Regions from separate parts of the Stenotrophomonas sp. a6 genome, predicted to be linked through region 2. Evidence: riboswitches for the same ligand, from Rfam matches in the RefSeq annotation. Region 2 holds a riboswitch; the other holds the start of a gene.
What was found. A riboswitch is a leader RNA that binds a small molecule or an ion and turns the genes downstream of it on or off. The one in region 2 is predicted to bind thiamine pyrophosphate.
Positions count from the first base shown of each region.

Region 1: it holds a riboswitch for thiamine pyrophosphate, as region 2 does, so the genes downstream of both, Q9Q79_RS00755 (TonB-dependent siderophore receptor) here and thiC (phosphomethylpyrimidine synthase ThiC) in region 2, are expected to answer to the same signal.

Region 1 is NZ_CP133161.1:162,168-169,444, forward strand. It holds gene Q9Q79_RS00740 (Dyp-type peroxidase) at 1-108, shown strand, start outside; gene Q9Q79_RS00745 (hypothetical protein) at 194-610, shown strand; gene pnuC (nicotinamide riboside transporter PnuC) at 715-1,284, opposite strand; gene Q9Q79_RS00755 (TonB-dependent siderophore receptor) at 1,293-3,482, opposite strand; TPP riboswitch at 3,554-3,649, opposite strand; gene Q9Q79_RS00760 (phosphotransferase) at 3,773-4,897, opposite strand; gene Q9Q79_RS00765 (glycine zipper 2TM domain-containing protein) at 5,023-5,430, opposite strand; gene Q9Q79_RS00770 (peptidoglycan-binding protein) at 5,676-7,277, opposite strand, start outside.
Region 2 is NZ_CP133161.1:3,647,719-3,654,995, reverse strand. It holds gene Q9Q79_RS16785 (BCCT family transporter) at 279-1,856, opposite strand; TPP riboswitch at 2,077-2,177, shown strand; gene thiC (phosphomethylpyrimidine synthase ThiC) at 2,260-4,104, shown strand; gene Q9Q79_RS16775 (ion channel) at 4,244-4,915, shown strand; gene Q9Q79_RS16770 (winged helix-turn-helix domain-containing protein) at 5,185-7,277, shown strand, end outside.

The sequences.
Region 1 (7,277 bases), 1.0 Mb from region 2:
GGCAATCCCGCGCCGCTGCACGACCGCATCCTCGATTTCTCCACCGCCACCACCGGCGTGACCTTCTTCGCGCCCTCGCGCAAAGTGCTGGCCGATCTGGGCGATTGATCGCGCCGGGCATCGGCGACCGCCATCTGCCTGTCATCTACCGCCTCGACCATCTGCTGTTGGATGCGAGTGCAGGAGGCAGGCGATGGCGATGGCAAGGAACACAACCGGCGCACGCCGCTGGTGGCGGCCGCTGGCCGCGTTGTTCGGTGCGCTGGCACTGGGGAGCGCCGCGGTGTCCGCGCAGGAAGCTCCTGAACACTGGATGGCCTATGCCGCCGCCGTGGGGGGCCAGCTGCAGCAGCGCCTGCAGCAGGAGCAGGACCCGCAGGCGCAGCGCGTGCTGGAATGGCTGCAGGCACATCCGGACGCACCGACGCCGCTGCCGGTGAGCGTGTGGATCGCGGCGGATGGCCGCATTTCGAAGCTAGAATTCGACAGCCTGGGTGATACCCAGGTCGACGCCGCCCTGCGCGCGACCCTGCAGAGTGCACCCCTGCAGGCCGCGCCACCGGCCGACATGCGCCAGCCGCTGCGGCTGGGTTTGGTGCTTACCCAGTAGATCCACGCCATGCGTGGATGTTCTGGGTAGATGCCGACCTTGGTCGGCACGCACGCCAACCAAGGTTGGCGACTACCGGTAGCCCAGCCACGTATGGCGTGGCTCTACCGGGTTGCCACCTGTGGCTCGCGAGCGGCGGCGCTCCATGCGCGCAGGCCGAACACGGCCAGGCCGAGGAAGAACACGTACAGCGCGGCGGTCACGTGCAGCGACTTGAACAGGTACGCACCCACATAGACCACGTCCACTGCGATCCACACCCACCAGCAGGCCACGTGGCGGCGTGCCTGCCACCATTGCCCGACCAGGCTCAGACCGGTCAGCAGCGCATCCAACCACGGCAGGGCAGCGTCGGTGAAGCTGTGCATGGCCGCACCCAGCGCCACGCCACCGCACAGGCCGATGGACAGGTCGCGCAGCAGCGTGCCGCGCGCCAGCGGCACGATGCGGATGCTGCCCTCATCGGCGGCATGCTGTCGCCAGTTGAGCCAGCCATAGACCAGGAAACCACCGAAGGCGACCTGCAGCAGGGTGTCCGAGTACAGCTTGGCCTCGGCGAACACCAGGCCATACAGCGCCACCGACAGCAGGCCCACCGGCCACGCCGCCAGCCGGCGCCGGGCCATCAGCCAGACGCCGAGGATGCTGCACAGTGCGGCGGTCCACTCGAGCATCACGCCGCTCACAGCGCGAACGTCACCGACAGGCGGGCCTGTCGCGGTGCGCCGGGGAACAGGTAGTAGTCACCGCCGCTGCTGCCGGTATCGCGCCAGTAGAAGCGGTTGAACACGTTGTCCACCGACAGGTTCCAGGTCACTGCGCGCTCGCGCAGGCGATGCTGGAAACGCAGGCCAGCGTCGAACACTGAATAGTCGGGTGCGCGCACGCCACCGTCGGCGCGGGCCACGTTGGCACCGGCATAGCGCCAGCCGCCGGTCACGTCCAGGCCCTGCACGAACGGCAGCGCATAGGCCAGGTGCACGCTGGCGCGCACCTTCGGCACGTTCACCAGCTGATGGCCTTCATAGGCCGGCGTGCCGGTGTCGCGCGCGCGCGCCTGCAGCACGCTGGCGCTGGCCACGATCTGCAGCGCATCGGTCAGCTGGCCGTTGGCGGTCAGCTCCAGGCCGGTGTGGGTCTGCGTGCCTTCCTCGACGAAGGTGTAGCCGACGTCGCTGCTGTCCGGTCTGGCGTACTGGTACGGCTGCGAAATGCGGAACACGGCCGCGCCCAGGGTCAGCGCTTCGACCGGCACGTACTTCACGCCCACTTCCAGCTGCCGCGACTGCACGGACGGCAGGAAGGTGTCGGCGTTGCTGGTCCAGAACGGCGCTTCCTGGCCCAGCGAAATGCCGCGCACGTAGCTGGCATAGGCATTGAGCTGGTCGGTGGCCTTCCACACCACCGCGGTCTGCGGCAGGAAGCGCGACAAGCGGCTGTGCCGCTGCGGGGTGCCACGCTTGTCGTAGGCGCGCTCATCGAGGCGCACGAAGCGGCCACCGGCCAGCCACTGCCAGTCATCGCCGAAGCTCATCCGGTCCAGCGCGAAGAACGCGGTCTGGCGGCTGTCCAGGCGACGTGCGGACGGTCCCGGCATCTTCGGCGACGGCGCGAATACCGGCACCGGTGCTTCGTGGATGTTGCTGGTGCCGACGTACTCGTTGACGCTCGGGCGCTTGTCCACGGTGCGGCGGAAGTAGTCGGCACCGACGGTCAGCTCATGGCCGACGCTGCCGGTCTCGAAGCGGCCACGCAGCTCGGCACGGGCCTGCTGGTTGCGACGGGTGTCGTCCGGGCTGCGGTAGTCGTAGACGTCATAGTCGCCGTTGGGCGCGAAGTAGTTGCCCGGCACGCTGCCATCGGCGCACAGCACGGCGTAGTAGCAGCCGTAGGCGAAGGCGACGTTGTCATCGATCACCGAACGGCTGTGGCCGACCGAGATGCGCGACTGCCAGGCCTCGTTGAAGTCGTAGGTATGCAGCGCGGTGATGTTGGTGCTGGCGATATCCACCGGGCGCTGCCACGGCTGGTAACCCAGCAGGTGTTCGCGGTCGACGCCGCGCGGCAGGTCACGTGCGCCCAGCAGCTGGTAGCCGGACACCGAACGCTGCGAACTGGTCTGGTAATTGGCGTCCACCTCCAGCTTGCCGCGTTCGCCGATCAGCCAGTCGGCCGCGAGCGAGTAGAAATTGCGGCGGCCATCGGCGTGCTCGACATAGGAGTTGCTGGAATCCCATGCGGCATTCAGGCGCAGGCCGAAACGCGGGGTGATCCAGTGGCCGACATCGACGGCGACGTAGCGCGAGCCTTCCGAATCGGTACCGAGCGTGGCGGTGCGCACTTCGGCCGGGCGCTTGCCGATGTAGTTGATGATGCCGCCCGGCGCCATCACGCCTGCGGCCAGGCCGGCTTCACCCTTGAGGATCTCCACCGACTGCACGTTCTCCAGCGCCAGGCGCTGTTCGCCGGCGATGGACAGGCCGTTGAAGCGGTAGCCGGTGGCGGCGTCCAGCGCAAAGCCACGGATGGCGACGTTCTGGTAGTAACCCACCGGCGCATACGCATCACCCAGCGAGGCATCGTTGCTGGCCAGCTCGGACAGCGAACGCACCTGGCGACGGTCGAGGTAATCGCGCTCGAGCACGTTCACCGAGGCCGGCGTGTCCTTCCAGCTGCCGCCACCGAAGGCGTTCACGCGTGAGGTATCGGCCTTAGGTTTGCCGGCCTGCACGCGTACCGCCGCCAGTTCGGTGGGCGAGCGCTCGGCGCCGGTGGCAGCCGCATCAGGGGACGCATCGGCCTCGCTGGCGTGCAGTGGCAGCGCAGCGCAGAGGGCGAGGGAGAGCAGGGTGGGGCGCAGGCAGCGGTTCATTCGGTTCGTCTTCGGACAACAAGGGAGACGAAGCGACGGCGCGCAGGTGCACAGGGCCCATGATGGGGGTGTGGCTGCGGCTCAAAGCTCCCTACGCCGGTGCAAACCGGATCAGGTTCCAAGGGACTCTCTCAGCCTGGCAGATCCAGGCACCCCCGCTTCAGGTGACCATTTCACTACAAATGGTACGGATTTGCGAGCCGGCGTCCTTCAGGCTGCGGGGTCCAGGCTGCGGGGTCAGATCCCTTTCCACAGGAAAGGGATCTGACCCCAATGGTGCGCCAACCGGGTCACGCCGCCGCGTGCAGCGCCTGCAGCAGTGCCTGTCCCGGCGCACTGTGGAACCACGCCGGATGCCCCAGCATGAAGGGCTGCCACGCGACATCGGCATTGGCGGTCGAGCCGGTGGCCCCTTCGAAGTACTCCACTTCGGACAGTGCGAAGTCGAAATGAACCATCGGCAGCAGGTCGGCCAGCAGGTGCACGCGTGCCGCCGACAGCGGCAGCACCTGGCGGTAGCCGTCGAGCAGGGCCAGCGCGATATCGATGCGCACCGCCTCCATGCCGCGCTCCAGTTCCAGCCACGCCACCGCGTTGCGCTCGATCGCCGTGGCGAGGTCGAACAGCGCACTGGTGGGCGAGGCCAGGCCAAAATCCAGCACGGTACTGATCTGCCCATCGCGCCACAGCAGGTTGGAAACGTGCCAGTCGTTGTGCGCCCACAATCGTGGCTCATCGCGCAGGCGCTCGGCCAGGCCGGCATGCCACGGCAGCACGTCGCGCTGCAGCTGCGCTTCCCATGGAATGCGCGCGAGATAGCGGGCCAGCCCGGGACGCTCGTGCAGCCCTGCCTTGATGGCCGCGATCGGATCGTCGGCACGGATCAGATCGTCGCGCGCGACCAGCACATGGGTGCTGCGCTGGGGCGCGTGGTAGCTGGCGGCGGCGTGGTGTAACCGGGCCAGCATGCGACCAGCCTCGCGGGCCTGCGCGGCATCGGTCAACAGCGACCACGACACGGCATCGCGGTACAGGTCCTCGCCGACGCCGATCGCATGCAGCTCGAACGTCCATTCGCCATGTTCGGCCGCCGTGTGGCCATCGGCCGCTGGCAGCACCTGCACCACCGGTACGCCCGCTGCGGCGAGATGGGTGATGAAGTGGTGCTCTTCTTCCAGGCAGGCCGCACTGCGCACGCTGTGGTGATGGCGCTTGACGAACACCGCTCCGTTCGCGCCGTTGACGATGGCGGCAGCCGACAGCGGCCGCGGGCTGTGCCAGTGCGGTTGGCTGCGCTCGTCCAGCTGCGGGTAGTGCTGGCGCAGCCACGCGATGTCCGCCGCGCTGATCGGTGGCCAGTCGGCAGCGACCTCGTCGTTGTTGAGGCCCTGCACGCGGTGGGAGGAAGAAGTCATGCCGCAGCCCCAGTTGGGAAAGTCACATCCAAGGCTGCGCATTCAACGCCATGCACGCGGCCAACGCAAACGGGCGGGTCATCGACCCGCCCGTCCGTGCATCGGCATGGAAGATGCCGCGCTGCTTACCAGCCGCGATGGCGACCGCGGTCGTGGTAGTAGCGGTTGTCGTAGTAGCGCTCGCGTTGCCAGCGACGGTCATCACCGCGGTCGTAGTAGCCGCTGCGGTAGTAGCCACGGTCGTAACGGCGATCGTAGCGGTCGTCGTAACGGCGATTGTCGTAGTAACGGCGGTCGCGGCGGTCGGAGGTGGTCAGGTTGCCGATCGCGCCGCCGGCCACGGCGCCGCCGACGGTGGCAGCGGGATCGCCGTTGGAGAGCAGGTTGCCGGCCACGCCACCGACCACGGCGCCGACCAGGGTGCGCTTGTCCTTCCTCGACATCGCGCTGGCATCGCTGACCACGGCGACACCGGCCACCAGTGCCAGGGCCATCGCCAGACCACGGAAGCTGAGTGTGGAAGTACTGAGCATGTTCGTTCTCCTGTGAGGTGCATGCCACGCTGGGCAGGGAGGGCGCGGGCGCCCCGGCTGCCGTGGAGACCACGCTGACGTTCCAACATTGCCGGAACATTGCCTGGTCCACCGTGCGGCTTGCGCATTCATCTAGCGGCAGGTGGCATGAAGCAAGGCTGAAAGCGGCCTCGGCCGCTCAGCTGGCAGAAAGGGAAAAGGCCACGCGGACGTGGCCCTCCCTTCTCTGCCAAGGCGTTGCGGGCTCAGACGCCCATCGCCTTCTGTGCCTGCCGGGCCTGCTCCTGCTGGGCGTCCTGCTGCTGGTGCAGCACGTTAGGCGCGCCCTGCACGGCACCGCTGCTGAGCGCGATGCTCTGCTCGCTGGCGGCTCGGGCCTCCACCGCCACGCGGCTGGCTGCCGGGTCACCGATCGTGCCCTGCACGGCAAACAGGCGTTCACCGTTCGGGCTGGGCACCACCGTGTCGATGCGCTGCAGGCCGGCGGCATGCGCCTCCTTGGTCAGGGCCGCGGCGGCGCTTTCCAGCGCGTGGCGATCCTTGAAGGTGCCGGCCGGCATCAGTTCCAGACCCTTGCTGGCCTGGATGAAGAGCGGATTGCGCGGGTGCCGTTCGTCGTTCAGCAGCGGGCGCTCGCGGGCTTCCTTGATGGCCTCCAGCGTCTTCGCCCCGACAATGCCGTCGGCCACCAGGCCGTTGTCCTTCTGCAGCTGGCGCACCGCCGCGTCGGTGTTGCGGCCGAAGCGGCCATCCTCGACCAGCGGCTTGCCGTCGGCACCGACGTAGCCCAGGTGGCCCAGCTGTTCCTGCACCTTGCGCACGCCTTCGCTGTGCGCGCCCTGCTTGTACAGTTCGGCGTGCGGCGTGGCAGCGGCCTTGTGCTCGGCGGCAGGCTTGCCCTGGGCCTGCTCATGCGACGGGGTGCGGTTTTCCAGCAGGTCGCGCGCCTTGGACAGTGGATCGGAGGCGTACAGCTTCCAGTTCGGGTGGTCCTTCACCTGCTTGAGGTAGTCCTCGACCGGCATGGTGTGCACGCCCTTGCTGCCGGTTGACTGGCTGATCAGCAGCTTGTCGGTGTTGGGGTCGCGCACCACCATCACGATGTGGTCGATGCCGTTCCAGTGCTCGTGGCGGGTCCTGGCCGTATCCAGACCGATGATCATGCCTTCCTTCAGCGCACCGGGCTTGAGGATCGCGTCGCGGTCAAGCAGCACGCCGGACTGGTCGAATGCCTTGCGCACGATGCCGCCGGAACCCAGGTTGCCCAGGTCGATGCGATCGGCCTTGCTGAAGACCGCATGCCCGGCCTTCTGGTTGATCTCGTCCATGGTGCGGTTCTGCAGCGTGCCGACCCAGCCGGAGCAGTCGATGTAACCCTGCTCCACGTTCTTGCCGGTCTTGCCCGGTACGTACAGCGCGTGACCCGGAATGTTGATGGCGTACTTCACGTGGTCGTACTTCACGCCGGCCTCGTAGGCGGCGTGCAGTTCGATGCCCGGCTTCGGCGCGGTGGCCGCCGCTGCGGTTGCCGCCAGCGTGGCTGCACCCGCCGCCACGGCTGCGCTGGCCTGTGCAGGCGCTGCCGGGGCCTGGCTTTGGCCCGGCGCCACTGTCTGCGGGGCGATGTTCTTTTCCGGAATGCTGATCGCCGCGTACTTGTGGATGTAGTAGCTGGAGAACGTCCGCGCCAGGTCGCCATCGTTCATGCCGCGCATCTCGGCCAGGGTGTGGCCGGTCAGCGCTTTGGCATCGGAACCGATCTGGTTGAGCACGTTGCGGCGCATGTTGATCTCTTCGCCGTGGCCGTTGCGGACCACGCCGAAGGTGCCGGTGGCAATCGCGGTCTG
Region 2 (7,277 bases):
GGAAAACGGATCCGACCCCTTCTTGTTTTCCGATACACCTCATCCACGCCTAGCGTGGAAAACCCACCGTCACACGGAAACTGTCGGGGGTGGGGCGGCGTGGGCTGGCAGGACCGTTGGCGCCATGGATGGCGCCATCGAGCCCCCAGGGATGGGTTTACGGCGTGTCCTGCCAGCCCACACCGCCCCGCCCAACCAGCAGCAACCCAGAGCTGCTTTTGAGGTTGCTGTTGTCGTTGCTTGAGAAAAGCGGTGCAGCCGCAGGCTGCAAAACACCCTCAATCCTGATCGTGCGCGCGCGCTGCCTCGGCCTGCGTCTCCTTCTGTGCCGCCATCTCGCGTGCAATCCACGCATCGATCATGTGCCGCTGGCGCTGCGCCTGCCGCCGCTCCCGCGTGTACTCCTGGTCCAGCACCCGGTACAGCGACACCATCACCAGCACCATCAGCAGCGCGAATGGCAATGCCGCGATCGTGATCATGCCCTGCAGCGCGTCCAGGCCTCCGGCCAGCAGCAACGCCGCTGCGATCAGTGCCACCGCAATGCCCCAGGCCAGCTTGCGCTTCAACGGTGGGTCGCCAGCCTCGTCGGTGGACATGCTGGCCAGCACCAGGACCGCCGAATCGGCCGAGGTCACGAAGAAGATCATCAGCAGCACCAGCGCGATGCACGACAGCAACAACGGTAGCGGCATGCTGTCGAACAGTGTGAACAACACCGTCTCGTAGCCATTGCCAAGCGCCTGCACCAGATCGGCGTGGCCGAAGATCTGTGCCCACAACGCAGTGCCGCCGAACACCGCGAACCAGAAGAAGCCCAGCAGCGTCGGTGCGAGCACGACGCCGATCACGAACTCGCGCACGCTGCGGCCGCGCGAGATGCGCGCAATGAACGATCCCACGAACGGCGCCCACGAGATCCACCAGGCCCAGTAGAAGATCGTCCAGTCCGCCACCCAGGTGCTGCCGGAGAACGGTGACATGCGCAGGCTCATCGTCACCAACTGGTTGAGGTAGGAGCCCAGCGTGGTGGTGAACGTATCGAAGATGAAGCCGGTCGGCCCCAGCACCAGCAGGATGGCTGCCAGCAGGGCAGCCAACGCCAGGTTGAAGTTGGACAGCCACTTCACACCTCGCTCCACGCCACTGGCGGTGGAGGCCATGTACAGCACGAAGGCGACGGCAATGATGGTCATCTGCACGGCGACGGTAGCCTGCACGCTGAAGACGCGTTCGATACCGGCAGCAATCTGGATGGTGCCGAAGCCGAGCGTGGTGGCGACACCGATCGCGGTGGCAACTACGGCGGCGATGTTGACCACCCGACCGATCCAGCCGCGATGGTGGCGGCCGATGATCGGCTGCAGCATGTCGCTGACCAGGCCGCGTCCATTGCGGTTGAACTGGAACCAGGCCATCGCCAGGCCGATCAGTGCGTAGATCGCCCACGGGTGCAGGCCCCAGTGGAAGAACGCATAGCGCATCGATGCGCGCGCCGCATCCAGGCTTTGCGGCGCCAGGCCTTCCGGCGGCTTGCTGAAATGCGAGATGGGCTCGGCCGCACCCCAGAACACCAGGCCGATGCCCATGCCGGCGGCGAACAGCATCGACATCCAGCTGGCACGCGAGAACTCGGGTTCGGCGTCCTCGCCGCCGATGCGCAGGTTGCCGAAGCGGCCGAACGCCAGGTACATCAGGAACACCAGCGCCAGGAACACCACCAGCAGGTACAGCCAGCCGACACTGCGGATGACTTCCGCCAGCATCGACTGGACCACGGTGTTGAAGGGGCCGGGGGCGATACCGGCGAGCAGCACCAGCAGCAGAACCAGTGCGATGGAAACGCGAAACACCATGAAGGAGCTTCTCCGATCAAGGGGGATTGAGGGGAGCGAGCAGAGCTTGCGGCGAAGGGCCGGCGGCATGCAGCACGGACCGGGCAGGGGCCGCGAAGGCGGCGGGGAACGCATCGATCTCAGCAACGCGATGGCGTGCACGTTACTGAACGCGACGTCATGGTTCCGTTAACGAATGGCGACCTGGTCCCGGAGGCGGGCGGTCTATGCTCTAATGCGCACCAAGAAGCGGGGGTACCGGGCCATGTGGCCACGGTTGAGACAGTCCCTTGGAACCTGATCCGGCTCATACCGGCGTAGGGAAGCTTTGCAATGCAGCCGTGCCCGGACTCCGCCCAAGGACCGTCCGTGCGCGGGTGCCGTGCGCCGCCGCTTCGTCCCTGACCTTCCTGGACGATGCCCGATGAACGCACAGCTCTCCGCCCTGCAGCAACAGGCCCAGCAACTCTCCGCATCCGTGACCCGGCCCATTCCCGGCTCGCGCAAGATCCACGTGCCCGGTTCACGCCCGGATCTGCAGGTGCCGATGCGCGAGATCGCGCTGACCCGTACGCCGACGCTGTTCGGCGGCGAAGAGAATGCGCCGGTGACCGTTTACGACACGTCGGGCCCGTACACCGACCCGGAGGTGCGCATCGATCTTTCCGCCGGTTTGCCGGCACTGCGTCGCGGCTGGGTGGAAGAGCGCGGTGATACCGAGCAGCTCGAAGGACTGAGTTCTTCGTTCGGTCGCGATCGCGAGCATGACCCGAAGCTTGACGCGGTGCGTTTCCCCGCGCGCAGCCTGCCACGCCGTGCACGTGCCGGTGCCAACGTCACCCAGATGCATTACGCGCGCCGCGGCATCATCACGCCGGAAATGGAATTCGTCGCCATCCGCGAGAACCAGCGCCTGGACGCGATCCGCGATGCCGGCCTGCTGCAGCAGCACCCGGGCGAGGCGTTCGGCGCGTCGATCCAGAAGATCATCACCCCGGAGTTCGTGCGCGACGAAATCGCCCGTGGCCGTGCGGTGCTGCCCAACAACATCAACCACCCGGAAAGCGAGCCGATGATCATCGGCCGCAATTTCCTGACCAAGATCAACGCCAACATCGGCAACAGTGCGGTGTCTTCCGGCATCGCCGAGGAAGTGGAGAAGCTGGTGTGGGCGATCCGCTGGGGCGGTGACACGGTGATGGACCTGTCCACCGGCAAGCACATCCACGAGACGCGCGAATGGATCATCCGCAACTCGCCGGTTGCGATCGGTACCGTGCCGATCTACCAGGCCCTGGAGAAGGTTGACGGCCGCGCCGAGGCACTGACCTGGGAGATCTTCCGCGACACCCTGATCGAGCAGGCCGAGCAGGGCGTGGACTACTTCACCATCCACGCTGGCGTGCTGCTGCGCTACGTGCCGCTTACCGCCAAGCGTGTTACCGGCATCGTCAGCCGCGGCGGCTCGATCATGGCCAAGTGGTGCCTGGCGCACCACAAGGAGAACTTCCTCTACACGCATTTCGAAGACATCTGCGAAATCATGAAGGCCTACGACGTGACCTTCTCGCTGGGCGACGGCCTGCGCCCGGGTTGCATCGCTGATGCCAACGACGCGGCGCAGTTCGGCGAACTGGAAACGCTGGGTGAACTGACGAAGATCGCCTGGAAACACGATGTGCAGACCATGATCGAAGGCCCCGGCCACGTGCCGATGCAGCTGATCAAGGAAAACATGGACAAGCAGCTGCGCGAATGCGGCGAAGCGCCGTTCTACACGCTGGGGCCGCTGACGACCGACATCGCGCCGGGCTACGACCACATCACCAGTGCGATCGGCGCGGCGATGATCGGCTGGTTTGGCACGGCCATGCTCTGCTACGTGACGCCGAAGGAGCACCTGGGCCTGCCCAACCGCCAGGACGTGCGCGACGGCATCATGGCTTACCGCATTGCCGCGCACGCGGCCGACCTGGCCAAGGGGCATCCGGGCGCACAGGTACGCGACAACGCGCTGAGCAAGGCGCGCTTCGAGTTCCGCTGGGAAGACCAGTTCCACCTGGGCCTGGATCCGGAAAAGGCCAAGGAATTCCACGACGAGACGTTGCCGAAGGACGCGCACAAGCTGGCCCACTTCTGCTCGATGTGCGGACCGCACTTCTGTTCGATGAAGATCACCCAGGACGTGCGCGACTACGCCGAGGCCGGCATGAAGGAGAAGTCGCAGGAGTTCCGTGCTGGCGGGGCCGAGGTCTACCGCCAGGGGTGACGGGTAACGGGTAGTGCCGGCCGCCGGCCGGCATTCCGTCGTGCACGGGACCGGGGAGAGTGCTGGCCAATGGCCGGCACTACCGTTCATCACGCCGCGCCCGGCTATCCTCCGCGCATCGCCCAGGGGAAAGGACGCCATGCCCGTTGCCACGACCACCCGCTGGCTGGCCATCGCCCGCCGCCATCCTTCGGCCTGGCTCCTGGCCGCCCAGTTGATCGCGGTGCTGTTGTATCCCGCCCTCGATGACACCGCCGCTGGCCGGGCGGCGCTGGGCATGGTCGGCATGGCGGTACTCGGCCTGGCGCTGTGGGTGGTCCAGCGCAGTCCGCTGGGCACGTGGCTGGCATTGCTGCTGGCCATTCCATCGGTGGTGTTCTCGCTGGCTGGCGCCCTGCTGGACCGCAGTGCGCTGCTGACCACCGCGCAGCTGCTGGAAAGCCTGCTGTACTTCTATACGGCCGGGGCATTGATCGCCTACATGCTGCAGGACCATCGAGTAACACGCGACGAACTGTTCGCGGCCGGGGCAACCTTCACCCTGCTGGCCTGGGGGTTCGCCTTTGCATTCGCGGTGTGCCAACAGTGGTATCCAGGCAGTTTCCAGGGTGCGACGGCTGGCCCCGAGCGCAGTTGGATGGAGCTGCTTTATCTGAGCTTCAGCTTGTTGTCCGGAGTTGGATTGAGTGACGTCGTGCCGTTGCACCCGCAGGCACGGGCCCTGGTGATGCTCGAACAGTTCGCAGGCGTCATGTATATCGGCCTTGTGGTGTCGCGTCTGGTCGGATTGACCATGCTTCGGCGCATGTGAAAATGAACGCCAGATAAAAATTTCGCGCCCAAAAGGGCGCGAATGGTGATGCAGATTATGTGAATGCGTCGGCGAGAGAGAGCCTGAGTGTCGACCCCGTCATAGGCGGGGTAACCGGCTTAGGCTAATATCCGGGGGCGTTAGTGTTTTTGCGGTATGCGCCGATGCTTTGTGCGGAATCTGGCTTTTCGATGGCCCTGTCCAGGGACGGTGGGGACGGTATTGCTGGTGAGCCCTGCCCAGGTCCCGTCCCTACTGTATAGCGGAAAATGAACAGCAGCGAACTCACGCCCATTGACGCCGACCGCGTGCAGGTCGGCGACTGTGTCATTACCTTGTCCTCGCGTGAGGTCGAGGTTGAAGGCGCGCGCCGTCCGCGGCGGCTGACGCCGAAAGCGCTGGGCGTACTTCGCGTGTTGATGCGGCAGCCTGGGCGCGTGGTCACCCGTGAAGAGCTGTTTGCCGAGGTCTGGCCCGATACGTTGCCGACCAATGACGTGCTGACCCAGGCCGTCACCCAGCTGCGCAAGGCGTTCGCCAACGACGACGACAATGGCCAGGCCTACATCGAGACCATCGCCAAGAGCGGCTATCGGCTGCTGGTACCGGTGCAGGCGCTGGACGACTTCGAGCCGGCGGCGGAAGTGGACGCGCTGGCCGTTGCGGATGTGATGCCGTCGCCGGACGGTGCCGGCACGATTCCGGCGCTGGCCGTGCCGGCAGCGCCTTCACGCCGGCGCGGCTGGCGCCAGCTGCGCCGCCAGCTGTTGTGGGTGCTGGGTGTGATGATGCTGGCCGCGCTGCTGGTCATGGCCACATTGTTGCTGCGGCGCGGGCCGGATCCGAGTTCACCGGTGGATGCAGCGGTCGAGAACGGCGTGCGGGTGATCGGCAGCCCGCAGCGTCCCTATCGCCTGATCACCGCCACCAGTGGTTTTGAAACCTATCCCACACTTTCGCCGGACGGCTCCCAGGTTGCCTACGAAGGCGCCAACGAGGATGGCGCCGGAGGTGGTGTGATCAAGGTGCAGACCTCGGGCAATGCGCCGGCCCGGCAGCTGGCGCTGCCGCCCAAGGGGGCCAGTGACCGTTTCCCGAGCTGGTCACCGGACGGGCGCGAGATCGCTTTTGCCCGCTTTGGAGCCGACGGCGGTTGCCAGGTGCTGATCGCCAGCGCCACTGGCGGCGGCGTGCGCCAGGCGACCCGTTGCGATGGAACCGAGCTGCTCAGCTTCGACTGGACACCGGATGGCCGCGGCCTGGTCTTTGGCAGCATGGTGGGCCGCTATGCCCATCGCGGCATCCGTGTGCTCGACCTGGCCAGCGGCCAGTGGCGGGCGTTGGACTACGCGGTCGATCAGGATGATTTTGACTACGCGCCACGCTACTCGCCCGACGGCAAGTGGCTGGTGTTCGTGCGCAATCCACAGATGGGCGACCTGTGGCGGATGCCGGCCGGAGGCGGTGAGCTGGAGCAGTTGACCAACGAATCCGCCGAACAGCGTGGCTGGGCCTGGCTGGGCGATGGGCGCAGCATCGTGTTCGGCCGGCGCGTGGACAGCGAGGTGCGGTTGTACTACCTGGACGTGGAGCGCCGCACCTTGCGTGATGCCGGCCTCGACGACGCACAATGGCCTGCGGTGTCGCGCCACGGCGACGTGCTGGCCTTCGTTCACCGCCGTGCCCAGTTCGGTGTGTTCAAGGTGCCGATGGCCGGCGGCAGCGCCGAGCGGCTGTTCGCGTCCAGTGGGCGCGACGGGCAGCCGATGGCGGCGCCCGACGGTCGCCAGCTGGTCTTCACCTCCGATCGTTCCGGCAGTTTCGCGCTGTGGTGGGCGGACATGCAGCGGCCCGACTCACTGCGGCCGATCGAGGGCCTGCGTCCGGAGGGGCGGCAGGCGCCGGACTGGTCGGCCGACAGCCGCCAGCTGCTGGTGGTCGGGCGTGACGAGCATGGGCGTACCGTTGTCTACGAGATCGCCCCGCGCGACGAGCACCTGCAACCGCTGCCGGTTCCGGTGGATCAGCCGCTGCAGGCCCTGTACGGGGCAACCCCGGAGCAGCTGCTGGTAGTCGAGCGCGATGCAGAGCAACGCACCCGGTTGAGCCTGTTCGATCGCAGCGTGACCCCCTGGCGCCGCCTGGCCAGTATCGACGGCGTCTCCCAGGCGCGTTTCGATCGGGGCGATGGCCGCGTGCTGTTCACACGCCTGGCATCCGGCGGCTTGTGGTCGGTGGATGCGGCACTGTCCCCGGCCAGCGTGCAGCAGGTCAGTGAAGACCGGCCCAGCCGATGGCGCTATCGCACCTGGACGGTGGCGGGCACCGGTGGCATCGGCTATCTCGGCAACTCGACCGAATG